4 regions of the Janthinobacterium tructae genome follow, and region 4 is predicted to be linked to each of the others. Evidence: predicted binding sites of a transcription regulator. Region 4 holds the regulator's gene; each other region holds the start of a gene.
The links. Region 4 encodes FNR, which switches genes on or off when oxygen is low (the NO sensors DNR and NnrR bind a similar motif). Its sites were predicted from a motif close to TTGATNNNNATCAA; they were not measured.
Positions count from the first base shown of each region.

Region 1 (7,197 bases), 1.5 Mb from region 4:
AACGCGGATACTGTCTTCCTTGACGGGCGCGGCATGACGCACTTCCGGACGCTCGTCGCGGCGTTCCGCGCCATCCCAGGCCTTGGCGGCCGGCTTGGCAGCGGCAGCAGCGGCAGCGGCAGGCGCGGCGGCCACGGCTGCAGGTGCAGGTGCAAGTGCAGCGGCGACGGCGGAGGCCGCTGCGGCAGCGATCTGGCTGCCCGCCGGCACGACGGCGTTATACATGCCTTCCCAATCCAGGCCATCGGCGCTGGCGGTAGCTGCGGACACGGCGGCAGCGGCTGGGGCCGCCACGACCACCTCGGCAACCACTACGGCGACTTCCGCCACCACGGCGGCGGCCGGCGCGTGTGCGTCCATACCCTTGCCTTCGATGGCGTTCGTCAGGATGTGTTCCAGCTCTTCCGGCATGGCCGGCAAGCTTTCCGGCGCGGCACCGTTGGCCAGTTCCGTCAGCTGGTCGGCGACGAAACCGGACGCTTGCAGCGCCGCCTCGATGGCGATCGGGGTCACCGGCGCGGCGCCCGTGCGCAGGGCGTCGAACAGGTTTTCCGTCAGATGGCAGGCCGCCACCAGTGCGGGCAGGCCCATGAAGCCAGCGCCACCCTTGATGGTATGGAAGGAACGAAACACGGCATTCAGTGTTTCCTTGTTGTCAGGATCACGCTCGAGGCGCAATAAGTGCTCTTCAACATTAACCGCAAGATCCATCGCCTCAACGACGAAATCCTTGAGCATATCGTCCATTAGAATCCCAAATCCGCAAGAAGGTCGTCTACATTATCCTGGTCCAGTGCCACCGACGGCACGGATGGGCCCTGCATCAGCGGCACCGGCTTTTGCGCCAGTTTTTCGCGCACTTCGGCCGGCGCGTTGTCGCGCAGAAGCTGGGCAAGCTCGTGCTCCACCGTCTTGGTGATGTTGACCACTTTTTTGATCAGCTGACCCGTGATGTCCTGGAAGTCCTGCGCCATCATGATTTCCAGCAAGCGCGCTTTTTCCGCTTCCGTTGCCTCGGCAACGGCTTGCGCGAACTGGCGCGAATCGCCGGCCAGGGCCTTGAACTCTTCCAGGCTCAGCTTGCCATCGAACAGCGCCGTCCAGCGGCTGTCCATGTCCTTGGCTTTCTTCGACAGCACATCTTGCGCCGGCATGCCTTCGTCGAGCGTATTCAGAACCTTGTTGGCGGCCTGTTCCGTCAGAGTGGCGACATATTCCAGGCGGTCCTGTGCGTCGACGATCTGCGATGACGCTTCCGTCAACGCCTTGTCGTAGCCCAGTTCGCGCAGGGAATCGTGCAGCAGGCGCACGATGCCGCCCAGGCGTTCGAACATCGGCTTGTCGGACTGGTCAACAGGATCGGCCGCTTCGCCAGGCACGCCTGCCGTTGTCGCAGGTGGCGCTTCCGCGGAGGCTGGCGGCACAGCGGCGCTGGCCGACACCGAATCGAACAGCGCGTCAAAATCGTCGTCCGCGATCACGGCTGCGGGCGCTGCGGCAGGCGCGGGCTTGGGAGCGGCCGCACTTTGCGCAGATACTTCATCGAATAATGCATCGAAATCATCAGCGGCGTTGGTCATATCCCTGCTTCTCCATAATTTGTCAAAATTCCGCCTGAACTGTGCGTTTTACAGACTGATACCCACAATTTCTCGATTAAGATGATTTGAGGCAATACCGCTGCGATGGTGCGAGTGTAGCAGGGCGCCGCCCTGTTGGTAAATCTCAAAACGCGCTTCCCGGTGTAAAGCTGGCCCACAAGAGCTTTTCCGTGGGGAAATAAGTGTTCCTGCTGTTGTATTTTGAAATACTACCATTGGCATGCGTGCAAGAGCACGCGGCGCACAAGAAATCCTGCTCGCGGGCGGCTGCGCAACAGTGTCCATGCCTATCGTTGCGGCTAAAACACGATCTTTCTGCCAACGTTGTCTATACTGAAGGTGCAATAGTATTGATAATTATCAAGTCTTTACATGAATACCATGCTGCCGCCGCGCCTACAATAAGGGGCGTTGCACGCGCCGAGTCACCGCCAAAGGACCTGCCATGTATAAGAAAATTCTGATCGCCACGGACGGCTCCACCGTCTCCAACCTGACGGCCTGTGCCGGCGTTGCCTTTGCCGAACAGATGCAAGCTGACATCCTTGCCGTGTACGTGGCGCCCGAGTACCAGTACCCGGTGTACATCGAAATCATTCCACCCAGCTATCCCAGCGAAGAGGAGTACCGCATCGCCATGCGCAAGGCGGGAGCCGACCACTGGCAGCCCATCCTCGACGCGGCCGCCAAGCGGGGCCTGGAAGCGACGGGCCTGACGGCCTTTTCCGACAGTCCGGCCCTGAAAATCGTGGAAGTGGCGCAATTGCAGCACTGCGACCTGATCTTCATGGGCTCGCATGGCCGCAGCGGCTGGGGGCAATTGCTGCTCGGCAGCGTGACCAACAAGGTGCTGTCGCACTCGAAATTGCCGGTGCTCGTGCATAGGCTGATCAAGGAACCCCCATCAAAATAAGGGGTCACATGGCCACGCAGGCCGCCGCATCCCGGTGCGCGGGTAAAAGGCAACACTGCGGCCTTTTCAGTTAAAATGACAATGTTTCTCGTTTCTTAACATTAACACCTGGCCGGCCGCCACGAAACGGCCAGGACACATTACACGCTTCCGGATTGCGCGCCTATGATACGTATTGTGATTGCCGACGACCACACCATCATGCGGGAAGGATTGAAACGCATCCTTGACGGCGCGCCGGACATCGACATCGTGGGCGAAGCCATCGACGGCTTTGAGGTACTCAACCACGTCCGTCAAGGCGGCTTCGACCTGTTGCTGCTCGACCTGTCGATGCCGGGCCGCAGCGGCGTCGACCTGATCCGGCAAATCCGCAGCGAAGCGCCCAAGCTGGCCATCCTGATCCTCACCATGCACGAGGAAGAGCAATATGCGGTGCGCGCCATCCGCGCCGGCGCGCAAGGCTATCTGACCAAGGAAAGCGCGGGCACCCAGCTGGTGGGCGCCATCCACAAGGTGGCATCGGGCCGTCCCTACATCAGCGCCGAGGTGGCAGAGCAGCTCGTGCTCAACATCATGATGCCGAATGAAAGCCTGCTGCACAAACAGCTGTCGGACCGCGAGTTCGAAGTCTTTTCCCTGCTGGTGGCAGGCAAGTCGATCACGGAAATCGCCAACAATCTTCACCTGAGCGTGAAAACCGTGAGTACGCACAAGACACGCATCATGCAAAAGATGGGCATGAGTTCGCTATCGGAAATGGTGCAATATGCGGTGGCACACCGCCTGCTATCCCCCTTCAAGACCTGAGCTATCCACGCGCGCGCGTAGGAACAATCCTACATCAACTGCCACAGCTCCTACTGCCATATTCAGCCACTGCTGATATTAATTGCATACGGTTGTTGGCATACTGAAACCAGTCATCAAGTTGCTGGGAAGTTATTTCATCACACACCAAGTCTTCAGCGCATTGAGATTTACCCGCCTGGACGCGCGCCGCCCCATCCTTGCCCGCCGCCCTGTGCACCTTGTCATTCAACTCTGAACTACCTGTCACCAGGAGATGAACATGCTGTCCACGCAAACGCCTGAAACCCGCGCTGCCGCCACGTCGCTGCCCCCCTCCTCGCCGATGGAAGCGGGGCGCCAGCGCCAGGGGCGGCTTTGGTCGAACCTGAAGGAGGTATGCGACCTGCTGCATATCTCCAGCGCCTGCACCATCGCCGCCGATGAACTGCTGTTCCAGCATGTGCAATTCAAGACGGGCCAGCGCGTGCACACCATCGGCCAGCCCTTCGACACCCTGTACATCGTCAATTCGGGCTTCCTGAAAACCGTGCTCATCGATGAATTCGGCAATGAGCAGGTACTCAGTTTTCCCATGAAGGGCGACATGCTGGGCGTCGACGGCATCCACTCGCGCCATTACTCCTCGGAAGCGGTGGCGCTGTCCGACTGCGACCTGATCCTGCTGCCGTTCAAGAAGCTGACGGCGCTGGGCCGCGTGCACCTGGAACTGGAAAATGTCATGTACGGCGTGATGAGCCGCGAACTGGTGCGCGAGCAAGCCATGATCGGCATGCTCGGTGCCCTCAGCGCCGAAGCCCGCGTGGCGCGCTTCCTCGTCTCGCTGGCCGACCGCTTCGCGCAGATGGGCTACTCGAGCAAGCTGTTCAACCTGCGCATGACGCGCCATGAAATCGGCAGCTACCTGGGCCTGACCCTGGAAACGGTCAGCCGCACCCTGTCCGCCTTCAATGAAATCGGCCTGATCTCGGTCGACCAGCGCACCATCGGCATCAAGGACCCGGACGCCCTGAAAACCCTGCGCCGCCTGCCGCCCTCGCGCTCGCGCGCCAAGCAGCTGGCCGCCGCCAAGCTCAAGGCCGACACCACGGCGGCCGCCACCGCCTCGGCGCAATTGCTGGCCACGATTTAACGCCAGCCGATTCCTTCAAGCTTGGCACAGGCTTGACCCGGCCAAGGCACACCGCCTTGCCGGGTCTTTTTTGCTGTCCGGCCCTTCTCCCGCCCGCTGGCGCCACCGCGCGCCACGCACACGGCACGCCCCTCCCCGGCAGTCAAAAAAAAGCCTGCATCGGGCACAAATAAGCCTTGCTTTTCGGGCCACATTCAACAATAATGCAAATACGAATCATTCTCAACTGAGACAAAGAAAGCCCAACATGCACAGCTCAAAACCAGCCTTGATCCAGGATGCCGCTACTGCCCACGTCCGTCCTCCCGTCAGCATGGCCCAGCCGGCGCGCCGCATCACCAGCGAAGCGCTGCTGCAGCAGGGCCGCGAAGTGGAAATTGAGCACAGCGGCAAGATCTATCGCCTGCGCGTTACCCAATTGAACAAGCTGATCCTGACTGCCTGAAGCAGCACGGCAGCCAGTCACCACACTCGCCAGCCAGTCGCGCCCCGTGCGCGCAGCCAGCCAAACCACCCGCACAGGAGTGTTTGATGGCGAACGACCGACCTTCCCCGATGTTTCCTTCCCCGCAAGGCCAGCAGCCTGAATTGCTGCTGTCGGCCGTGCTGCACCTGATGTCGCACTACCATGCGGGCAGTCCCTGCGAGAAACTGGCCGGTGTCATCGAACGCCATCTGCAAGTGCTGTCCAGTTCGCCCGGACTGGGTCCCGTATTGCAAGCGACCTGCCAGCAACTGTCGCAGCAATGGGCCACCCTGGTGGCGCTGCACCGGCCCGCGCCGCCGAAGACCACCTTGTTCGAGCGCCTGGCACGCCTGCTGAGCGCCAGGCGCCCTGCCTCGCCCCTGCCGCAATAATTTCTCTTCAACACCCCACCGCCTAACAGGATATCGCCATGTGTGACAAAGACCAGTCCCTGCCCGTGATCAGCAATTGTTCCAGCGGCGAGGCCGAAACGGCCGCGCTCGCTTCGCGCCGCCGCCGGCTGTGGGAACTGTCGCACACCTGCCATTGTCCGCTGGTCGGCGTGGGTTTGCCATTGGGCTACCTGCGCAAGCTGGTGGGCAAGATGACGGGTGGGCGCGTGCTGGCCGACGACTACGAAGTGCATGTGGGCGCCGTGACGGAATGCGGGGTGCGCAACCGCCTGTCCGAAGCCCTGCAAAAGGAACTCGAACGCCGCTACGCTCCCGTCATCCTGCGCTTTCGCGGCGCCAAGACCACGGAGCAGGTAGCGCAACTGTGGCGCACGGCCGTCGCCAACGGCGACGTGTCGGGCGCCTTCTGGGCCGGCCTGACGCACCCGCGCTGCGACGCCGAGCTGGAAGAGCAAATGTGCCGCGATTTGCACATGATTCAGCACCAGGCCGGCGCCTGCGTGCGCGCCGACATGGGGAAATTTACCGCCTTGCAGGAAGAAAATGCGCGCCTGACACACGAACTGGCCAAGCTGCAACAGCGCAGCCAGGCCATGCTGATGGAAAAAACGGGCGAACTGGAACGCCAGGAAGCCGTGCTGCTGCGCACGCGGGCCGAATCGATTGGCAAGGATAGCGTGATCGATGGCTTGCGCTTTGAGCTGACGCAATTGCAGGCCGCCATCCCGGCGCTGGAATCGCGCACGCGCCTGCTCGAACGCCTGGCGCAAATGGATGAGCGGGAGAAAGAATTACGCCAGCAAATCGCGGAATTGAAGCAGGCCCAGCCACGCCCGGCCGCCGCCGTGCCGCCACCGGCGACTAAGCTGGAAGTGCCGACGGGCGGCAAGCTGAAAATGCCGATCCGCCTGGTCGATCAAAGCGTCTTGTGCGTGGGTGGCCGCAGCGGCAATGTCGCTACCTACCGCGCCCTGATCGAGCGGGTCGGCGCGCAGTTCGCCCACCACGACGGCGGCCTGGAAGACAATGCCAACCTGCTCGATTCGAGCCTGGCGGCGGCCGACCTGGTGATTTGCCAGACGGGCTGCATCAGCCACAGCGCCTACTGGCGCGTCAAGGATTATTGCAAGCGCACGGGCAAGCGCTGCGTCTTCATCGACAACCCCAGCATTTCCAGCCTGGCGCGCGGCTTGCAGGAAGTGAGCGGCGAGATGGAAGCGACGCCGCTGGCCGCGCTCCAGCCGTAAGCAGCCCCTTCTGTATTAATACACGTCGCGCCGGTAGCGCCCCTCGGCAGCCAGCGCATCGAGCGCGGACCGGCCCAGCATCTCCTGCAGGGCCTGGTCGACGCCGCCGGCCATGCCGGCCAGGCTGCCGCAAATGTAGATGGCCGCGCCTTGCTGCAGCCACAATGTGATTTCATCGGCATTGCCGCGCAGGCGGTCTTGCACGTAGGTGCGCTCGGCCTGGTCGCGCGAGAACGCCAGGTCCAGGCGCGGCAAGTCACCGCTGGCGTGCCAGCCTTCAATTTCTTCGCGATAATGGAAATCGTGGGCCGCGTTGCGCTCGCCAAAGATCAGCCAGTTGCGCCGCTGACCCGCCAGCACGCGGCTTTTCAAATGTCCGCGCAAGCCGGCGATGCCGCTGCCGTTGCCGATCAAAATCAAGGGCCGCTGGGCATTATCTTCCAGGCGAAAGCGTTTGTGCTGGCGCAGGCGCAATTGCAGCACCTCGCCCACTTGCGCTTGCGCCGTGAGCCAGCCCGAGGCAAGGCCCAGGCTGCCATCGGGATGCGCATGCTGGCGCACCAGCAAATGCACGCGGCCATCGCGCGGAATCGAAGCGATCGAATATTCGCGCGG
Region 1 is NZ_CP041185.1:2,691,493-2,698,689, forward strand. It holds gene FJQ89_RS11765 (chemotaxis protein CheA) at 1-747, opposite strand, end outside; gene FJQ89_RS11770 (protein phosphatase CheZ) at 747-1,580, opposite strand; gene FJQ89_RS11775 (universal stress protein) at 2,047-2,514, shown strand; gene FJQ89_RS11780 (response regulator) at 2,680-3,324, shown strand; gene FJQ89_RS11785 (Crp/Fnr family transcriptional regulator) at 3,650-4,456, shown strand; gene hemP (hemin uptake protein HemP) at 4,704-4,901, shown strand; gene FJQ89_RS11795 (hypothetical protein) at 4,988-5,314, shown strand; gene FJQ89_RS11800 (DUF2325 domain-containing protein) at 5,353-6,582, shown strand; gene FJQ89_RS11805 (sulfite reductase subunit alpha) at 6,598-7,197, opposite strand, start outside.
Region 1: a site for FNR is predicted at 1,952-1,965, ahead of FJQ89_RS11775 (universal stress protein). Genes of this name have one in related genera too.

Region 2 (7,197 bases), 2.4 Mb from region 4:
CTTGTGGATCTGCTCGGGCGTGGCCTGGCGCGGATCGTCGACATAACGTTTCAGCAACAAGGCATAGCCCAGGGACTGGCCTTTCGACTCGAACATGTCCTTCGCGTCCTGCGGCACAGGCGCGCCCGGCGCCACACTGCGGATGGTTTGCAGCGCGTCATAGGCCTTGATGCCATCCTTGATCAGCAGCTCGCCGCGATCGACCAATTGCTCGATGCCGGGGATTTCCGTCGTCAGCGAACGCGTGCCGATCAGGCCCATCACCATCGGGATGTGCACGGCGTAATGCGTCTCGCGTGCTTGCGCGTCGGGGAAGCCGAAGGCCGTGAAGGCGGCGGGCGCCGGCTCCGTGGTCCACATGGCTTCAATCGCGGCCAGCTTCATCTTTTGATGTTCGGACGACAGGTAGCCGCTTTCATCGCCGAGTACCACCACCGACAAGGTGGCGGCCAGGCCGAACGAGGCGGCCACCGTCATCGAACGCTTGGCCAGCTGCACGTGACGGCCCTTCAGCAGATACCAGGCGGAAATACCCAGCACGAAAATGGCAGCCGCCGTATAGCCGGCCGACACCGTGTGCACGAATTTCGCCTGTGCCACGGGATTCGTCAGCACGGCGCCGAAATCCGTCACTTCCATGCGCATGGTCTGCGGATTGAAAGCCGCGCCGACGGGATTTTGCATCCAGCCGTTGGCGATCAGGATCCACAGGGCCGAGAAGTTCGAGCCGATGGCCACCAGCCAGGTGGTGATCAGGTGACCGCGCTTGGACAGCTTGTCCCAGCCGAAGAAGAACAGGCCGACGAAGGTCGCCTCCAGGAAGAAGGCCATCAGCCCCTCGATGGCCAGCGGCGCGCCGAAAATGTCGCCCACATAATGGCTGTAATAGCTCCAGTTCATGCCGAACTGGAATTCCATGACGATGCCCGTCGCCACGCCCATGGCGAAGTTGATGCCGAACAAGACACCCCAGAACTTGGTCATGTCGCGCCAGATGGGGCGGTTCGTCATCACGTAAACCGTCTCCATGATGGCGAGGATCACTGACAGGCCGAGCGTCAGCGGAACGAATATAAAGTGGTACAGAGCTGTCAGCGCGAACTGCAGTCTGGATAAAGCGACAATATCGAAGTCCATATGATTTCCTTGGTGTTTCCCTACTGTAAGTGTAAACCTGGTATCCATATGCGGCTGTTCGATAGCTTCTGCTGCTGTAAACTATCGGGCTGTGCCGCCCGCCCATCAATCTCCGCGCAAGCCGGCCAGCGCCGCCTCGAAGGCGGCTGTGCCCCGGCGCGCGTCACCGACGATGCGGCCATCGCGCAGGCTGACCAGCCGGTCCGCCAGCGCCGCTTCGCGCCGCAAGTGGGTTGCAATCAGCAAGCTGCGTCCGTCGCTGCGCGCGCGCAGGCGCTGCAAGACATCGATGGCCACCTGCGCATTCAGCGCTTCCGTCGCTTCGTCCAGCAGCCACAAGGTCGATTCGTGCAGGAACAGCCGCGCCAGCGCCAGGCGCCGCGCCTGCCCGCCCGACAAGCCCAGGCCGCCCTCTCCCAGTTGCGTGTCGAGGCCGCCCGCCAGGGCGCGCACCTCGTCGTCCAGGCCGGCCGCTTGCAGCGCCGCCCACAACTGCGCATCGCTGGCGGACGGGTCGGCCAGGCGCAAGTTGTCGCGCAGGCTGTCTTGGAACAGTTCCGTCTTCTGGGTGAACAAACAGGCGCGCGGTGCGGCCACCGTTCCCGACAGCGGCGCCAGCTCGCGCGCGGCGATGGCCAGCAAGGTGGACTTGCCCGCGCCGCTGGGGCCGATCAAAGCCACGCGCTCGCCCTCGCCGATATGCAGCGATACGTCATGCAAAATGGCGACCTGGCTGCCAGCATGCGCGGCGCTGACGTGTTCCAGGCGCAAGCCCGGTGCGGCGTCAAAGGGCGGCAGCGCCACCTCATTGCCGTCAAGGCGCGGCGCCAGGCGGCGCATGGCCAGCAGCATGCGCCCTGCTTCCAGCGCGCCGCGGCGCAGCCCCGCAAACGGCTCCACGGCCGTCAGGGCGATCAGCAGGGCCAGCGCCGCCAGCGGCACGTTCAGCGTTTGCTGTTGCACCAGCGCGGCCACGGCCAGCAGTACGCCTGCCAGGGTCGCGCTGCCGGCCACGCCATATGCGGCGCCGGCCGCCGTCTCCAGGCGCAGCAGGGCGAAATCGGCTTGTGCCAGCGCTCGGTCGATCTGCCCCAGCGCGGCGCACTGGGCATCGATGCGGCCCGCCATCACCAGGTCCGTCTGACCCGCCACCAGGTCGATGGTGCCGGAACGCAATTTTTCGATGGCACGCGAGCGCACGATGGCGGGACGGCGGGCACGCAGCGCCACGAGCCAGCTGATGCCGCCGCCGGCGAGCAGCAGCCACGCGGCCAGGCCCAGACCCAGCTGCCACTGCATCACGCCCAGCGCCACGCCGGCCAGCAAGGCCACGCACAGTGCCGTGAAGGCCGGCACCAGCAGGCGCAAATACAGCGATTCGAGCGCGTCGATATCGGCCGTCAGGCGAAACAGCAGCTTGGCCGGCTGGCGCAGCAGGCGGCTGGCCGCTTCCGCGCGCGACCAGCCGCGGAACAGTTGCACGCGGATGCTGGCCAGCGCGGCGAACGTGGCGTCGTGCGTGACGAGCCGTTCCGCATAGCGCGAACCCGTGCGGCCGATGGCCAGCAGGCGGATGCCGGCCGACGGGCCGAACACGTCGAACAGGATGGCCGTCGAGGCATGCAGGCCGGCAATCGAGGTGGCGGTAATAAACCAGCCGGACAAGCCCAACAAGGCCATGCCGGCCACCGCCGTCAGGGCCGCCAGCAAGGCCCCCCCGATCAGCTTGCCGGGCTGGGCCAGCAGCAATTGCCGCAGGACGGGGTTCGATATGAGGGAAGTTTTCATGCTGGCTGTTCCTGTTCGTGCTCCTGTGCCTGCGCCCGGACATCGACCTGCACCGCGCGCTGCAGCCGGCCGGCCAGCACGGGGTCGTGCGTGGCGACGAGCATCGTCTTGCCCCTGGCCAATTCCAGCAAGGCGTCCGTGACGCGCGCCGCCGTTTCGCTGTCCAGGTGGGCCGTCGGTTCATCGACCAGCAGCAAGTCCGCATGCGGATGCAGGGCCACGCGGGCCAGCGCCAGGCGCACGGCTTCGCCGCCGGACAAGCCCTGGCCGCCATCGCTGAGCATGATGGCCGGCTGCGCCTGCGCCACGCTAGCCAGGTCGGCCAGGTGCAGCGCCTGCGTCACCTGCGCAGCGTTCGCACCGAGGCGGCCCAGGGTCACATTCTGGCTGACGGACGCGGCAAACACGTGCGGACGCTGGCCCATCCAGGCCATGCGCTGGCGCAAGGTATTGACGGTGCTGTCAGTCAGGCGCACGCCGCCGATGCGGATCTCGCCATCGCTGACGGGCAGCAAGCCGGCCAGGAGGGACAGCAAGGTGGTCTTGCCGGCGCCGCTGGCGCCCAGCAGGGCCACGTGTTCACCGGCGCGCACCGTCAAGTCGAAGCGCTCGAATACGGGCGCTTCGCCGGGATGGGCAAAGCGCAGTTGATGGAGTTCGACGGCCGGTGGCGGCGCCACCGCCATGGCGGCGGCGGAAACGGCGGCCACTTCCACACCGGCACCAGGCAGGGGTACGCCATCGGCCGCCAGGTCGTGCAGGCCGGCCAGGCCCGCTTCGCCGGCCGCCTTGTCGTGCCAGACGGCGGCCAGTTCGCGCAGGGGCTCGAAGAATGCGGGCGCCAGCAGCAGGATGAACAAGCCCTGTCCCAGGCTCAGTTCGCGGCCCCAGGTGCCGAAATTGATGCTGCCCAGCAAGGAGAAACCGATAAACGCCGCCACCATGGCGACACCCAGCGCGGAAAACAGTTCCAGCACGGCGGACGACAAAAAGGCGATGCGCAGCACCACCATCGTGCGCCGGCGCACGGATTGCGACGAGGCGTCCAGGCGTTCGGCCGTGGCGTCGACAGCGTCGAGCGCGCGCAGGGTGGCCAGGCCGCGCAGGCGATCCAGCAGGAAGGCATTCATGCTGCCCATTTCCACCATCTGCGCGCGGCTGGCCGCTTGCGCGCCCATGCCCACCAGAGCCATGAAGACGGGAATCAGGGGCGCGGCGATGAGCAGGATCAAGGCGGCGATCCACGACAGCGGCGTCACCACGGCGAGAATCACGAGCGGCACGGTGAGCACTTTCCAGCGCGCCGGCTTGTAGCGCACCAGATACGGCACGATGGCTTCGGCCTGCTCGGCGATGACGCTGGCCGCCTGCCCCGACTGCGCGCGCTGGCGGTCCAGCGGCGAACGCTGCGCCAGCGCTTGCGCCACCTGGGCGCGCAAGGTGGACAGGTGGTCGCGCGCCGCCGCATACATGCGCCGCGCGCCCCACGCTTCGCCGCCGGCGCGCAGCACACCCAGCAGCAGCACGCCAGCGGCCGGCAGCAGGGCCGCACGCCACGGTGCACCATCGAGCATGGCTTGCACGGCCCAGGCCAGCAAGGCCGCTTGTGGCAGCCACAGCAAGGCGGCGCCACCTTGCGCCAGGCTGGCGGCGCGGGGAAGGATAAAGCGGGGCAAGGACAGTGGCGTGGTCGGCATCTCTATACTTTTTGAGTTTTCAGAATTTTCTGTAAATTCGATTTTTTGTATAATACTGCGAAACATGACATATATCAATTGACCCTGCGGGTGTGGCGTGAAAAAATTCAGATAATTATGAAAACTCAAAATATCCACATGACGCCGCTGATCCTGACCTTTGTCAGCCATTTCGGCGAGATGGGCAGCCGCTGGGGCTTTAACCGTACGGTGGGACAAGTGTACGCCTTGTTGTTTGTCGCGGAGCATCCTTTGCACGCGGACGAAATCGCGGAACACCTGAGTTTTTCACGCTCGAACGTCAGCATCGGCTTGAAGGAATTGCAGGGCTGGGGCTTGATCCGCCAGTCGCGCATCCCCGGCGACCGGCGCGAGTATTTTTCGTCCCTGGGCGATGTGTGGCAAATCTTCCGCGTGGTAGCCGCCGAACGCCGCCGCCGCGAAGTGGCGCCCACGCTGACGGTGCTGCGCGAATCGCTGCTGGCGCCGGCCACGGAACCCGTGGACCAGTATGCGCAGGAGCGCATGCGCGAAATGTATGAATTGGTCGACCTGGCCAACACCTGGTTCGACGACTTGCAGCGCCTGTCGCCCGAATCGATGGCGCAACTGATGAAAATGGGCGCCAAGGTGCAAAAATTGCTCAACGCCAAGGACCGTCTGTTTGGCGTCAGCAACAACAACGACTGACGCACCCGCCTCCCCTCCCCAAGCCAAGGCGCCGCCAGCACAAACTGGCGCGCCTTGTCACGCCATTTCCCAACGTCATGCTGGCTATCGCTAGCACAGCCATACATAGCCATATACGATGTTGTCAAGCGAACCAATAGAATTATTAAAATTGCATTAGTTTACATCAAGAGTAAGCTTTCATTTGCCTACTCGCTACGTACAGGAAATAGCTGAAAACGGGCAACGGGATGACTTCCCCGGCATGCAGGGGCGCGTCCCAACATTATGAAGCGACTGTCTCAAGCACAAGGGGATTTTCATGAAAAGCATAAAGAGCATTGCCATCAAGGCATCCATGCTGGCCGCAATGACCGTACTGGCAAGTGCGGCGCAAGCGGCCACCTGGGTGGATGTGGGTCCGGCCAGCGGTTTCGTCATCGCCGGCAACACCGTTACCTACACGCCGTCGCCGGCATTGATGGTGAAATACTATGACGACAACCTGACGCCGCAAAGCCCATCCGACATCCAGGGGTATATCAACGCTGTCTTCGGCACCAGCCTGGGCGCCGCCGTCTCGTATTGCGACAACGCCACCTCGGGCTGCACTGCCGGCACCACGGCAGGCTTGAGCGGCGGTGTCAATTCCTATACGAGCGCAGCCGCCTATGACTATCTGGCCATCCACTTCGGCAAGGGCGAACTGGTGTTCCACTGGGCCGCACCCGTGGCCGCCGGCGCCACTTTCACGGTGGCGGGCCTGCCCAAGGATCTGAGCAACTACAGGGCCTTCATTTCCGCCGTGCCGGAACCTGAAACCTATGCCATGCTGCTGGCCGGCCTGGGCATGCTGGGCTTCCTGGCACGCCGCCGCCAGGGAAAGTAAGTCTCATCACAAGCCGCATAACGGCAGTGGCGCAGCAGCGTCCGCTGCCGCCCTCAATGCCAGTCGCATCTTTACGCCGCGCTTGCGGCGCAAGGCCCACTGTTTACACCATTTTTAGATCCCCCTCGCTATGCTCGACAGCATCAACTGCTGATCGACAAGGGAGAACTCATGCACGAACAACCGTTTCAGCCACGCGCGCGCAGCGTGATCCGCCAGCACTTGCCCGTGCGGGAAAGGCTGCGTCTGGCCCGACTGGCCAACAGAAAAATCGTTTCGGTATGTTCTGCGCTGCTGTGCGCGGTGCCGTTGTTGTATTTGCTGAGCGTAGTGCTGTTTGCGCAGCCTTAGGGCCGCGTGCTGACAGACAGGAAAGAGAGAAGATGGCAGCCGCATGGCGCAAGCCGTGGCCAATATGAAACTGGTCCGCCCAGAGGGAATCGAACCCCCATTCACGGTTTAGAAGACCGTTGTCCTATCCGTTGAACGATGGGCGGAAAGGTGCAGTATTTTAATCCATGCGCGCCAGCAATGAAATGCCAGCGCGGAATAGAAAACGGGCTGTCATTTCTGACAGCCCGCTTATGACTTTGGTCGGAGTACAAGGATTCGAACCTTGGACCCCCTGGTCCCAAACCAGGTGCGCTACCGGGCTGCGCCACACTCCGAAGACAAGATAATACCGCCCCCAGCCAATTTCGTCAATTGCCATAGACGAATTAGATGGAAAAAACTATCGGCGCTTGCTTGAAGAGGCTTGCTGAAAACGTTCAGGGCAAGGCGCGCTGCCGAAGACAGTACGCTAAGTAATCCTCGGGAAATTATTGTGAATTTATGACGAACAGAACCGACTGCTATGCAAGGCGTCCGCTGCGACGCAGTGCGAGCACTGCTAGCAGCGGGCAACACCGCAGAGCGCCGGTTATGGAAGTCAGAAATCACAATAATTTATTGGGGGTTACTTAGTACGGCAAGGCAGTGCAACGCCGCCCTGGGCGATTTCAGCCGCCGACTTTA
Region 2 is NZ_CP041185.1:233,817-241,013, reverse strand. It holds gene FJQ89_RS01110 (cytochrome ubiquinol oxidase subunit I) at 1-1,137, opposite strand, end outside; gene FJQ89_RS01105 (amino acid ABC transporter ATP-binding/permease protein) at 1,243-2,925, opposite strand; gene cydD (thiol reductant ABC exporter subunit CydD) at 2,922-4,622, opposite strand; gene FJQ89_RS01095 (GbsR/MarR family transcriptional regulator) at 4,740-5,312, shown strand; gene FJQ89_RS28245 (PEP-CTERM sorting domain-containing protein) at 5,614-6,180, shown strand; gene FJQ89_RS01085 (hypothetical protein) at 6,352-6,531, shown strand; tRNA gene FJQ89_RS01080 (tRNA-Arg) at 6,603-6,677, opposite strand; tRNA gene FJQ89_RS01075 (tRNA-Pro) at 6,772-6,848, opposite strand; gene glmM (phosphoglucosamine mutase) at 7,182-7,197, opposite strand, start outside.
Region 2: a site for FNR is predicted at 4,687-4,700, ahead of cydD (thiol reductant ABC exporter subunit CydD). Genes of this name have one in related genera too.

Region 3 (7,197 bases), 1.3 Mb from region 4:
TATTTTGATCCTTGTTATCGGCCATGGTCGTCTCCATCCTGGTCAAACATCTGGGCGAAATCGTCGGTGGCTTCGTCTTCATCGTGCTCGTCGTCGCCGTCGTCATTGGCCGCCAGCTGGTCGAGCGACTGGTCGTCGTCGTCCCACAGGCGCGGGTTCTTGTGCAAAAAGGCCGTGATGATGGCCTGGCGCGCCAGGTCGGGGAAGCTCTCTTCAATGGCGGCATACATCTTCGCCGCTTCCGGCGCAGCGCAGGCGGCCATGGAAAACACGCGGGCCGGGTCGCCGAACTCGTAGTCTTCACTCTCGGCCAGCAAGCCTTTCGGGTCGCTGAAGGTGATGTGGTCGACCAGCGCGAAGGCCAGCATATTCACGTCTTCGATGCCGCCGCCGCTGGCGTACTCGCTCACCAGCGCGTCGACCATGCTTTTGTAGTTCTTGCGGTTTGGCGGGTCGCCGAGGATGCCATCGATCTGGCCTTCCAGCTCGCGCGACTGGTACGCGAATTCAGGGTGTACTCTTCTCATGCTGTGCTTTCCAATGTGATGCTGGGCACTTTTACATAAAAGTAAAAGCACCATTGTTTGTTGTTTTTCAAATCATTCAGGCTGGCCGGGCGACCGCCAGCAGGCTTAGTCTGCTGGCAGTACTGTGCCATGCAGGCGGAACACGCCGCACCACAGGGCATAGGCTTCCGCTTCCGGATCGATGATGATGCGGTGGTTCACGCTCTGGTCGTATTCGGCGCGCTTGACCGGGTCCGCCAGGATTTCATACGCCTTGGTGACGCTCTTGAAGCGCGCCTCGGCGCCGGGGGCCTGGTTGCGGTCGGGGTGGAAGCGCATGGCCAGCGAACGGTAAACCTTCTTGATTTCATCGTCGCTGGCATTGGGCGCGACACCGAGGACGTTATATAAATTTTCCATAAATGGCTCCGGGGTCACGTTTTGTTTGCTAATTAAAGGCAGATTATCCTATAGAACGGCGCCCGCGTCGCTTGCATGCTGGGATATGGGGGCAAATACGTGCTTATAAAGCGCTTGCGGTACGGTAAAATGCTTTTTACTGTCACTCTTCCGCATTGATCAATGAGCAACGATAAACCGAATACCGCCGCGCCAGCGCTGGCGCCCAATTTCTTGCGTAACATCATCGAAGCCGACCTGGCTGCCGGCACCCACGTGCGTCCCGGCCTGCCCCAGGTGATCACGCGTTTCCCGCCGGAGCCGAACGGCTACCTGCACGTGGGCCACGCCAAGTCGATCTGCGTCAACTTCGGCCTGGCGCGCGATTACGCCGGCCAGTGCAACCTGCGCTTCGACGACACCAACCCGGCGAAGGAAGAGCAGGAATACGTCGACACCATCATGGACAGCGTGAAATGGCTGGGCTTTGACTGGGAACCGAAGCATGCCGATGGCCAGAGCCACCTGCACTACGCGAGCGACTATTTCGACCAGCTGTACGCGATGGCCGAGTACCTGATCACGGCCGGCTTTGCCTATGTGGACAGCCAGAGCGCCGAAGACATGGCCGCCAACCGGGGCAATTTCGGCCAGGCCGGCAAGAATTCGCCGTTCCGCGACCGTCCTCGCGACGAATCGCTGGCCCTGTTCCGCGCCATGAAGGCGGGCCAGTTCAAGGATGGCGAGCACATCCTGCGCGCGAAGATGAGCGAAGATGCCATGAGTTCGCCGAACATGAACTTGCGCGACCCAGCCATCTACCGCATCCGCCATGCACATCACCACCGCACGGGCGACGCCTGGTGCATCTATCCGATGTACGACTACACGCACCCGATCTCGGACGCGCTGGAAAACATCACGCATTCTATCTGCACGCTGGAATTCCAGGACCACCGCCCGTTCTACGACTGGCTGCTGGAAACCCTGGCCGCCGGTGGCTTCTTCCAGCAACCGGTGCCGCACCAGTTCGAATTCTCACGCCTGAACCTGACCTACATCGTCACCAGCAAGCGCAAGCTGCGCCAGCTGGTGGAAGAAAAGATCGTCGACGGCTGGGACGACCCGCGCATGCCGACCCTGGTGGGCATGCGCCGCCGCGGCTACACGCCGGAAGCGATTCAATTGATGTGCGAACGCACGGGCGTGACGAAGTCCGACGGCTGGATCGACTACAGCGTGCTCGAAGGCTGCCTGCGCGAAGACCTGGACCCGAAGGCGCCGCGCACGGTGGCCGTGCTGCGTCCGTTGAAACTGATCATCGACAATTTCCCTGAAAACGAGAGCGTCGAATGCACGGCGCCCGTGCACCCGCACTTCCCGGAACGGGGCTTGCGCACCTTCCCCATCTCGCGCGAGCTGTGGATCGAGGAAGACGATTTCATGGAAGTGCCGAACAAGGGCTATTTCCGCCTGTATCCGCCAATAGCCGACAAGCCGGGCAGCCGCGTGCGCCTGCGCTACGGCTACGTGATCGAGTGCACGGGCTTTGACAAGGATGCAGACGGCAAGGTCATCGCCGTGCATTGCACCTACTTCCCGGACAGCAAGTCGGGCACGGAGGGCAGCTCGACCTACAAGGTCAAGGGCAATATGCACTGGGTCAGCGCGCCGACGGCGATCCCCGCCGAAGTACGCCTGTACGACCGCCTGTTTACCGACCCGCAGCCGGACGCGGGCGGCAAGGACTTCAAGCTGGCCCTGAACCCGCTGGCCAAGGAAGTGGTGCAAGCGTGGCTGGAACCGGGCGCGGAACTGGCCCAGCCGGAACAGCGCTTCCAGTTCGAGCGCCACGGCTATTTCGCGGCCGACCGCGTCGACAGCCAGCCGGGCAAGCCCGTCTTCAACCGCATCGTCACCCTGAAAGACAGCTGGCAGCCCGCCAAGTAAGGCGCCGCACGATCCACAAAAAAACCGCTGCGGCGGTTTTTTTTCGTTCCCAACAGAAATATTGCCTGTTGACTATATTCACGATAATTTTGTATATTAGGCAGCTATTGAGCAATTTACAATGTCGTTAGTGCTTGTGCAACTTGGTACAGCCTCCAGCACACAGGCGGCACCCGATTCCTCTTCCTGATGCGGATGGCGATGTCTACTACTGCCGGCAAACACTTATCTGCTGAAAAAAAACCGCTCTGGCTGCTCGGCGTCGTGATGTCGCTGATGGTGGGCCTGCTGTTCTACATGGCCGCCTCGCTGTCGATCGAAAACGATGCCAGCGAGCTATTCAACAATCTGTCGCGCAATACCCAGAAAAACATCGCATCACGCCTCAAGTCGTATACCAACTTGCTGCGCGGCACGGCCAGCCTGTTCCGCGCCAACGAACATGTGAGCCGCGAGCAATTCCACCGCTACGTGGCGAACATCGCCTTGCAACAGAACTACCCGGGCGTGATGAATCTCAATTACAGCCAGGAACTCGACGAGTCGCAGCGCGCCACCTTCGAAACGGCCATGCAGCGCGACTATCCGCCCGGGCGCGACGACTATCCGGCGTTTGCCATCCATCCGCCCGCCCCGCGCCCCCGTTATTCCGTACTGATGTACATCGAGCCGATCGCCAGCGCGCCGGAAAAGTATGGCTATGACATCGCTTCGCGGCCCCTGATCGCCGAAGCGCTGGAACAGTCGCGCGATACCGGGCAGCTCAGCAATTCCGGCGTGCCCGTGCCGATGGATGGCCGGCCGCAGCTGACGGGCATGGCCATGCGCCTGCCCGTGTACCGCTTCGGCATGCCGACCGGCACGGTGGAGCAAAGGCGCACGGCCTATCAGGGTTCCGTCGGCATCGGCTACGACCTGGTGACGATGATGCGCAGCGCACTGGCCGACATGCCGGTACGCAATGTCCGCCTGACCCTGTTCGATATCGGCCCGCAGGCGCGCGAGCCGCTGGACTTGCCGCACGACATGCGCCCCATCTTCGACAGCACGACGGCGGGCATGCATGCGCCATGGTGGCTGCCCGGCAACTCGGGCCGTTACCTGAGCAGCACGATGCTGATCGAACACAATGGCCGCGTCTGGCAAGCGCTGTTCAGCGTGCGCAAGAGCGACCTGTACACGCGCTTCGACGCCTTCCTGCCGTGGCTGGCCCTGCTGACCGGCTTTGCCAGCACCATGCTGCTGTACATGCTGTTTCATGCCCTGGCGTCGTCGCGCCGGCGCGCCATCCAGATGGCGACGGGCATGACGGAGGAATTGCGCGCCAGCCAGATTCGCCTGCAACTGTCGCACCAGAAACTGCGCCGCCTGGCAGCCCACGCCGACCGGATCAAGGAAGAGGAGCGCAAGCGCATCGCGCGCGAAATCCACGACGACCTGGGACAGAACCTGCTGGTCTTGCGCATCGACGCCGACATGCTCGCCTCGCGCACGCAGCGCCGCCACCCGCGCCTGAACGCCCGCGCCCGCTCGACCCTGGAACAGATCGACGCCACGATTAAAAGCGTGCGGCAGATCATCAACGACTTGCGTCCCACCGTGCTGGACCTGGGCGTGAATGCGGCCGTCGAATGGCAGGTGGCGCAATTTCGCCAGCGCACGGGCATCGCCTGCGAAGTGAGCGAAAGCCATGACGACATTTGCCTCAGCGATCAATGCGCCACGGCCCTGTTCCGCATCCTGCAGGAATCGCTGAGCAATATTTCCCAGCATGCGAATGCCAGCCGCGTGCAAGTCAAGCTGGAAAAGTGCCGCGACACCGTATCGATGAGCGTCAGCGACAATGGCGTGGGCGCGGCCATCGACGGACGCAACAAGCTGGGCTCGTTTGGTCTGGTGGGCATCGAGGAGCGCATCAAGTTACTGGGTGGCACTTTCTACATCGAAAGCAGCCCCGGCGCAGGCATGAGCGTGCATGTCAGCGTGCCGCTGGGCGCGGACGCCACGGCGTTTCCCTACCAGGAGAATGGCCGAGCCAGCGCCTGACAGCCATGTCCCGCATGAAACAAGCTCCGCTTGCGTATTTTGTAATTAGATGCAATATTGATGTAGAACAACTCAGCGCCAGCCCGCCATGGGCCAGGCATTCCTCGACCATTTACCAGGAGTACGCCCCGCCGCTCTCCCTTGTTGCACTGTATTTCCCACAACGCTCTTTACCACAAGGACATTCATGGATACGAACGACAGTTTCAAGGCAATTGCCGATTTGAATTTGGACGCGATCAAAGTCAAGCTGATGCATCGGGAGTCAGGCGAAGGATGGAGCCTGGAGAAGGCCAATGCGGTGGAGTTCGAGTACCGGCGCTTTCTGATCCTGATGAAACAGTTTCCGGAAGAAGAAACGGCGCCGCTGATGGATGTCGATACCTTCTGGCACTACCACATCCTCGACACCCTGAAATATGCGGCGGACTGCGAACAGGTGTTCGGCTACTTCCTGCATCACTTTCCGTACATCGGCCTGCGCGGCGAAGACGACGAAGCAGCGCACCGGCACGTGGGCGAGCGCATGAAGCAGCTGTATGAGCAAACGTTCGGGGAAGATTATATCCGCGCAGAAACGGCGTATTCGGGGCGCGCCGTACAGGCGGCGTATTCGGGACGGGCCGTGCAGGCCGCGTATTCAGGGCGTGCGGTACAGGCGACGGCATACTCGGGCCGGGCCGTGCAAACGGCGTTTTCCAGCGCGGCGGTGCAGGCGACCGCGTATTCAGGGCGCGCGACGGGGACAGCCAGCACGGCATTTTCCAGCGCACCCGCCACCTTGGCAGCAGCGCTGCTCAAGTCGTCTTCGAGCGGCCTGGAAATGGGGCGTTTCTATGTCGATCGTCCGGTGCTGAACCGCGACCCGCAATAGAAAAAACAGATGTGGCTGCCGCACGCGGCAAGCCTGACTTACCCAGACGGCACCTCTCAGTTTGCCGTCTGTCAGGCGCTCTTAGGCAGCCATCAACTCGCGCAGTTCACGAATGCTGAAATCGCTGATTTCATGCATGCGGATGAGGATCGTGGCGCCGATCGGCAAGGTGTTATGACGAATCTTGCTGATGACCGGTGGCGCCACTTCCAACGCTCGCGACAGGGCGGCATCGTTTTTCAGCTGCAGCTTGTCGATGATTGCATCGAGGACGCGATTCGGGTTGTAGGTAGGCAAAGAGGTAATTTGTTTGAGAGACATGATCGAAAATCCGTACTTGTTGTATTAAGGCAAAAAGAAACCGAATGTCTCTTCTGCAATAATTCAGGGTAAACACACTAAAAAGCGCCATCACTTATGCGGCTTTTAGGCCACAAACAATATAATACACGCTATTGTTGATTTTTGCGTAACTTAAAGCAAAATTGTGATAATTGAAGAGAATTGACGCACTTGGAATGTGCTAGAGGATAACTCAAATCGGGAAAATTTGCTGCACGTCATCAATTTTTACGATGAGCAACACCGCCGTGCATCAGCCAGACTATGGCCATGAGGGTGCCCAGGCGGGCCATATCGGCGGATAAATGCCAGCCTTGCGCGACCAGGCCGGCCGGGGTGGCCGGAAGGCAGGTGCCGGGGAAGGCGCCCACGCGGCACCAGGCCAGTTGCCGGCGAATTTCATCGGGCGGCGGTGGCGGCTGCAGCGCACGTTCGCGACGCCGCATATAGGCACGCACCTGTTCCTTGCTGGGGTGACTCGTAGCTCGCATGGATCGCTCCTGCTGACGGGAAACTGCGTCGCGCTAATTGTAGATGCCGAGCCCGCCACAACTAGCCAGGACGCGTGACGACATTGCTCACCATATCGCCAGCGCGCCATGATGCGTTTGCGTTGCATCAAATGGCAAGGCCCCGGTGTTGCGCCGAAGCCCGCACTGCGCCATGCTCCAGCGGCCTGGCGGCCAATAGCTGGCTCTTATTTCTTTTGCTGGCGCACGCGCTGTTGCTGTTTTTCCTGCGTTTGCTGGCGATTCTGCTTGCGCTCGAACAGCGTGACTGCATCTTTCTTGGCTTGCTCGGCGGTACGCATTTCCTCATGCGTATCGTGCGGAACAAAAAATTCGGCATCCTGCGCCGCCACGACCAGCTTGATGGCGGCGTCGTCGTCGAGGTCATACAGTTCCGTCAGGACGGTGGTGACCTCGTCCAGGTATTCTTCGTAAGTGAGGGTGGTCATGCTGTAGTCCTTAAGTGAATGGCGCGCCGCCGCAACGGCGCGCTGCGCACCGGTCCGGCAAAGTGCGCAGATAACCGGCCATTTTACCCGATGCCGGCCGTATCGGCAGACAGCGACTGCAA
Region 3 is NZ_CP041185.1:5,476,535-5,483,731, reverse strand. It holds gene FJQ89_RS24065 (hypothetical protein) at 1-25, opposite strand, end outside; gene FJQ89_RS24060 (hypothetical protein) at 15-527, opposite strand; gene FJQ89_RS24055 (DnaJ domain-containing protein) at 633-926, opposite strand; gene FJQ89_RS24050 (glutamine--tRNA ligase/YqeY domain fusion protein) at 1,089-2,855, shown strand; gene FJQ89_RS24045 (sensor histidine kinase) at 3,057-4,901, shown strand; gene FJQ89_RS24040 (glycine-rich domain-containing protein) at 5,089-5,775, shown strand; gene FJQ89_RS24035 (hypothetical protein) at 5,857-6,096, opposite strand; gene FJQ89_RS24030 (hypothetical protein) at 6,339-6,608, opposite strand; gene FJQ89_RS24025 (hypothetical protein) at 6,815-7,075, opposite strand; gene FJQ89_RS24020 (SDR family oxidoreductase) at 7,159-7,197, opposite strand, start outside.
Region 3: a site for FNR is predicted at 4,959-4,972, ahead of FJQ89_RS24040 (glycine-rich domain-containing protein). Genes of this name have one in related genera too.

Region 4 (7,197 bases):
AGCGCCAGCAGCGTCATGACGGTGGTTTCCTTTACGACGTTCGTAGGCATCCTGTGGTGGACGTTCAGCCGCAGCAATAGCGACTTCGACGCGGCGGCACGCCTGCCGTTCGACGACGAGGCGCTCGACTACGCGGCCGATGCCGCACCGGCACAAGGGGAGCGCAACCATGGCTGACTTTACCAATGGCTTCTGGAATATCTACATCGTCGTACTGTCCCTGCTGGGCATCATCGGCTGCGGCGTGCTGCTGTACTCGCAGTCGAAAATCAAAGTGGTCGAAGGCGCGCCTGCCGACGGCACCACGGGCCACGTCTGGGACGAGGACTTGAAGGAACTCAATACGCCGATGCCGCGCTGGTGGATGTGGTTGTTCTACATCACCATCGTCTTCGCCCTGGCGTATCTGTTCCTGTACCCGGGCCTGGGCAATTATGCCGGCAGCCTGGGCTGGAAATCGACGGGCCAGTATGAGGAAGAGCTGAAGAAGGCGGAAGCCGACTACGGTCCCCTGTTCAACAAGTACCTGAGCCAGGACTTGAAGACGGTGGCCGCCGATCCGCAGGCGCATGCCATCGGCCAGCGTTTGTTCCTGACCTACTGCGCGCAATGCCACGGTTCGGATGCACGCGGCAACAAGGGTTTCCCCAACCTGACCGACAAGGACTGGCTGTATGGCGGTGAACCCGACATCATCAAGACCACCATCATGCATGGCCGCAATGGGCAGATGCCACCGATGGGCGCCGCCCTGGGCTCCGAAAAGGATGTCGAGAACGTGGCCCATTATGTGCTGAGCCTGTCCGGTTCCACCTCGGACCCCGTCAAATCCGTGCTGGGCAAAGCCAAGTTCGGTGCCTGCATGGCCTGTCATGGCGCCGATGCGAAGGGCAATCAGATGCTCGGTTCGCCTAACCTGACGGACAAGATCTGGCTGTACGGCGGCAGTGCCGATACCATCATGGAAACCGTACGCAAGGGACGCAACAACACCATGCCGGCCTTCAGCGATTTCCTCGGCGAGTCCAAGGTCCACGTGCTGTCGGCCTATGTCTGGAGCCTGTCGAATCCCCAGACGTCCGTGAAATGATGTAATGGAACCTCAAGTCATCAAGATGTATGCGGCCCGCGAGCAGATCTACCCTCGCGAGGCCAAAGGACGCTACGCTACCTGGCGATGGGTATGCGTATGGCTTACTCAGCTGGCGTTCTACGGCTTGCCGTGGTTGACCTGGAATGGCAGGCAAGCCCTGCTGTTCGATTTGACCACGCGCAAGTTCTACATTTTCGGCGTCGTGCTGTGGCCCCAGGATTTCATCTATCTGGCGGCCCTGCTGATCATCTGTGCGTATTTGTTGTTCCTCGTCACGGCCATCGCCGGGCGGGTGTGGTGCGGGTTCTCTTGCCCGCAAACGGTATACACGGAAATCTTCCTGTGGGTCGAACGCCGCATCGAGGGTACGCGCAGCGCGCGCATGGCCCTCGACAAGCAGGGACCGTCCGTGCGCAAGGCCTTCAAGAAGACGGCCAAGCACCTGGCATGGGGCGCCATCGCCCTGTGGACGGGCTTTACCTTTGTCGGCTATTTCACGCCGATCAAGGAACTGGCGCGCGAGGTGACCACCCTCAATTTCGGTCCCTGGGAATGGTTCTGGGTCTTGTTCTACAGCCTGGCAACCTACGGCAACGCGGGCTGGCTGCGCGAGCAGGTGTGCAAATACATGTGCCCCTACGCGCGCTTCCAGAGCGCCATGTTCGACCAGGACACCCTGATCATCACTTACGATGCCAAGCGCGGCGAACCGCGTGGCGCCATCAGCAAGAAGGCTGGCAACAACGACAAGCTGGGCGATTGCATCGACTGCACCCTGTGCGTGCAAGTATGTCCGACCGGCATCGATATCCGCAACGGCCTGCAGTATGAATGCATCGGCTGCGCCGCCTGCGTCGATGCCTGCAATACCGTGATGGACAAGGTCGACCGGCCGCGGGGACTGGTACGCTACAGTACCGACCATGCGATGGAAAACAACTTCAATTCGAAGCAGATCCGCCAGCGCGCCATGCGCCCGCGCGTGCTGATCTACACTTCCATCCTGGCCCTGATCATCATTGCCGTGTGTACCTCGCTGGCCCTGCGCACGCCCCTGAAAATGGACGTGATCCGCGACCGCGGTTCGATGGGACGCGAAGTGGAAGACGGCATGATCGAAAACGTCTACCGCTTGCAGATCATGAATACCTCGGAGCAAACCCAGCACTTTAAAATCAGCGCTTCCGGCTTGCCCGGCCTGACCTTGCTGACGCGCGAAGAGGTGACCTTGCAGCCGACGGAAACGCTGGGTTGGCCGATCCGCCTGCGCGTGCCGCACGGCGTGGGAGAAAAGGGTTCGAACAAGATTGCGATCGAATTGCACTCGCTGGACGACCCGTCGCTGCATGTGCGTGAAAGCGCGGTATTCATCGTGCCGCGTTAACAAGGAAAGGCGGACGGGGACCGGGTGCCCTCGCCGCCGCCATGAAGTTGCAGGAAGGCCAGTCCCCGCATGGGGATTGGCCGATTAAACAGGAGAAATATCATGTCCGACAGTCTCAAGCTGCAAGCCCCCGTTGCCCCGTGGTACAAGCATCGCTGGCCATGGCTGCTGATGATCGGTCCCGGCCTGTCCGTGGTCGTCGGCAGCTGCATGGCGTATATCGCGTTTACGCAGCCCGATGCCTTGGTGGTGGGTGATTATTACAAGCAGGGCAAGGCGATCAACCAGGACTTGCGGCGCGATACGATCGCCAGCGACCTGGCGATGGATACCAGCCTGTCCTATGATGTGGCGTCAGCGCGCCTGAGTGGTTCAGTGCACAGCTTCGGCAAGGCTTACCAGGGTCCGTTGCAGCTGCATCTGGCGCATGCGACCCTGCCGGAAAAGGATATCAAGCTGCTGGTGCAGCCCGATGCGGCCGGCAATTTCTCCGTGGCGCTGCCGATGCTCGAGCGCAGCCGCTGGCAAGTACTGGTGGAAAACGACAAACGCGAGTGGCGCCTGTCCGGCATCTGGACCTGGCCGCTGCAGCGCAGCATCGCGCTGCATGCCGATGAAGAGCTGTAAGCCTTATTTGCAGACGTCCGTGCCGGCCGTGATAGCTTTTAACTTGGCCGGCTGCAAGATCTCGATCTCGCGGTTGGAGACGCGCAGCCAGCCTTCCTTCTTGAATTTCGACAATAAACGGCTGACGCTCTCGATGGTCAGCCCCAGGTAATTGCCGATTTCCTCGCGCGACATGCGCAGCTGAAATTTGCTGGCCGAATAGCCACGCGCTTCATAGCGCGAGGCCAGGTTGACGATAAAGGCGGCAAAACGCTGGGTCGCCTGCATATTGCCCAGCAACAGCATGACGCTTTGCTCGCGCGTGATTTCCTGGCTCATCATGCGATGGAAATGGCGCAGCAGGGTCGGCATATTGCCCAGCAATTGTTCCAGGCTGGAAAAAGGAATTTCACACACTTCGCTGTCTTCCAGCGCCACCGCATTACAGTGGTGGCGGTCGGCGCTGATGGCGTCCATGCCCAGCAGTTCGCCAGCCATCTGGAAACCCGTCACCTGCTCTTCACCGCCCGGATTGATCTGGTACGTCTTGAAGTGCCCCAGGCGGATCGCGTACAGATTCTGGAACGAGTCGCCGATGCGGAACAGCGAGGCACCGCGCACGATCTTGCGGCGGCGGCCGATGATCTGGTCCAGCCTGTCCATGTCGCCCACATCGAGGCCCATCGGCAGGCACAATTGATGCATGCTGCAGGTCGAGCATCGCGCACGCAACGCTTCCACGGTCACTGTGGGCATGGTGGGAGTGAGTAGCGCTTCAGTCATGTCGGTACCTTTTAGAAAATGCAATAACGAGTTTACTGCATACAGGGTTGCCGTGTGCCAATTTCACCGCATTTCCGCTGAATAAACGACGTTCTGACTTTAATTATATGGCAACATCGTTAAAAGCCCATGTGGGAAAGGCAATTTGCGCGGCGCCGCTTGCCAAGTTGATGTATTGATAGGAAAATTCCCGACAGCATTAGCTGCCGCCTGTACCACCCGGTACTGAAAAGGAAATCATGAAGCCTCTCGGCATCAAAGCAAAAGTCGCGCTGGTCACCAGCCTGACCTCGGTCGCCATGATCGCGCTGGTCACCATGATACAGGTGCAGCACATGCGCGCCGACTTCACCCGAGTACTGCTGAGCCAGCAATCTGCCCTGATCACCCGCACCGCTGCCGAGCTCGACGACAAGCTGGGCATGCTGCTGCAGATCGTCACCCTGACGGCCAGGCAGCAGCCGCCGGAACTGATCGCCCGGCCCGCCCAGTTGCGCGAATACTATGCGCGCCGCTCGATGCTGATACTGTTCGACGACGTGCTGGTGCTCGATGCGCAAGGCGCCATCGTGGCCGACATGCCGGAAGTGGCGGGGCGCGCCGGCATCAACGTCGCCGAGCGCGAGTATTTCCAGACCGTCCTGCGCACGCGCCAGCCCATGATCACCGAACCGATGCTGGGCAAGTCGAGCGGCATGCCCATCGTGCAGATGGTGGCGCCCGTGCTCACCGCCGATGGCCAGGTGGCCGGCGTGGTGATCGGTGTGCTGCGCCTGTACAAGGATAACCTGCTGGGACGCCTGCGTTCGGAAAAGATCGGCAAGAGCGGCTATTACTTCGTCCTCACGCGCGGCGCCGTGCCACGCTACGTGCTGCACCCCGAGACCAGCCGCTTGCTGCAGCCGCGCCAGCCGAACGCCAACCTGACCACCACGCAATTGCTGAAGCAAGATGGCGAAGGCAGCATGGTCAGCACCAACAGCCGCGGCATCACGGCCGTCAACAGCTTCAAACGCCTGAAATCGGTGAACTGGCTGCTGGCCGCCTCGCTGCCTCTCGACGATGCATTCGAACCGTTCGATGGCGTGCTGTACCGGCTGGTGCTGTGGAGCGTCCTCGCTTCGCTGCTGGCCGCGTTTATTCTGGGCTGGGTCACCGTGCGCCTGCTATCGCCGCTGGTGCGCCTGCGCGACACGCTGCAAGCCATGCGCACCAGCGGCAGCCGTTTCACGCCCGTGCCGGTGCGGCAGCGCGACGAGATCGGCGAACTGACGGAAGCGTTCAACGGCCTGATGAGCGAACGCGACCGCCTGCAGCAGGAACTCGAAGCGCGCGCGGCGGAGCTGGAGCAGGAGCGCGACCGGGCCGAGGCGGCCAACCGCGCGAAGAGCGATTTCGTGGCCAACATGAGCCATGAAATCCGCACGCCCCTCAACGCCGTGCTGGGCATGGTGTATTTGCTGGGCAATACCAGACTCGATACGGAACAGCGCAAGTATCTGACCATGGTGCGCGTGGCGGGCCAGTCGCTGCTGGGCATCCTCAACGACGTGCTCGACTATTCGAAGATCGAGGCGCGCCGCATGGAATTGTCGCCCGTCGAATTCGACCTCGACGAGGTGATGAACACGCTGGCCACGACGATGACCATGAATGCGGGTGAAAAAGAGCTGGAACTGGCCATCGCCGTCGAGCCCGACGTGCCGCGGCGCCTGATGGGCGACGCCCAGCGCCTGCAGCAGATCCTCGTCAACCTGGCCGGCAACGCCATCAAATTTACCGAGAGCGGCGAAGTGGTGGTGGCCGTCAGCCTGGCCGAAAGCCAACAAGACCGCGCCTGGCTGCGCTTCGAAGTGCGCGACACGGGCATCGGCATGACGGAACTGCAGCAACAGCAACTGTTTGCCGCCTTTTCACAGGGCGACCAGAGCATCACGCGGCGCTTCGGCGGCACGGGCCTGGGCCTGGCCATCAGCAAGCAGCTGATCCACATGATGGGCGGTGATATCGCCGTGGCCAGCAGCGAAGGCAAGGGTAGCCGCTTCTGGTTCAGCGTGCCGTTTGAGATGCTGGCGCAGCCGCCCGAAACGCGGCGCACGCCGGCCCTGGGCCAGCTGCGCCTGCTGGTGGCCGACGATAACCGCACCACGCGCGAACTGATCGTCAAGCTGATCGAGGCCTGGGGCTGGCTGGCCGACGAAGTGGACTCCGGCTTTGCCGCCATCGAACTGTACCGCGAACGCCTGGCGCAGCAACAACCGTACGACGTGGTGCTGGCCGACTGGCACATGCCCGTCATGGACGGCCTAGCCACGGCCAAGGCCATCCGCCAGGCGGCCAGCGGCCAGCGCCAGCCCATCGTGGTGATGGTCAACGCCTTCGCGCGCAACCACCTGGAAGAAATCTCCAGCGCGGCCGAGGCCGATGTCGTGCTGATGAAGCCGATCACGGGTTCGAGCCTGTTCGATGCCCTGCACCAGGCGCTGATCGCCAAGAACGACGGCGGTGAACAGCGCATCTTGCACCAGCCACTGGGCACGGAACTGGCAGGCGTGCATTTCCTGCTGGTGGAAGACAATCATTTGAACCAGGCCGTGGCGCGCGGCATCCTCGAGCACATGGGCGCCACCCTGGACGTGGTGGGCGACGGTTTGCAAGCGGTGGAGCGGCTGCGCACGGAAGCGCTGCGCTACGATATCGTGCTGATGGACATGCAAATGCCCGTCATGGACGGCTTCAGCGCCACCCATATCATCCGCACGGAACTGCGCTTGAACTTGCCCGTGATCGCCATGACGGCCGGCGTGCTGGCGTCCGAGCGCGAGCGCTGCATGACGGCCGGCATCAGCGATTTCATCGCCAAGCCCGTGGTGGTGGAAGAGATGATGGCAGTCATCCTGCGCCACCTGCCGAAGCGCCCGCCCGTGCAGACGGCCGAGCCGGCGCCCGTCGCCGACGAGGAAGTGTTTTCCATGGCGCCGCTGATGCGCGTGATGGGCCGCGATGCGAAAGGGCGCGGCGTGCTGCGGCGCATGGTGGAAGACGCGCTGAACAAGGGCATGACGCCCGTGCGCGACGCCGAAACCGCGTTGCAAACGGGGCGCCACAGCGACGTGGCGCGCATCCTGCACGGCGTGCGCGGCTCCGTCGGCACCCTGGGCACGAAACGCCTGATCCGCGCCGCGTTTGCCACCGAGGAAGCCATCGACGCGGGCCGCCTGGACGAGGTGCCAAGCCTGCTGGCGCAGACGGCGCAGGAACTCGAGCAGGCGCTGGCGGCGGCGGCGAATTGGTTGTCGAGGCTGAAAGATTAAAAGAGTAGGTCGGATTA
Region 4 is NZ_CP041185.1:4,183,531-4,190,727, forward strand. It holds gene FJQ89_RS18295 (cbb3-type cytochrome oxidase subunit 3) at 1-177, shown strand, start outside; gene ccoP (cytochrome-c oxidase, cbb3-type subunit III) at 170-1,090, shown strand; gene ccoG (cytochrome c oxidase accessory protein CcoG) at 1,095-2,477, shown strand; gene FJQ89_RS18310 (FixH family protein) at 2,580-3,104, shown strand; gene fnr (fumarate/nitrate reduction transcriptional regulator Fnr) at 3,108-3,866, opposite strand; gene FJQ89_RS18320 (response regulator) at 4,106-7,180, shown strand.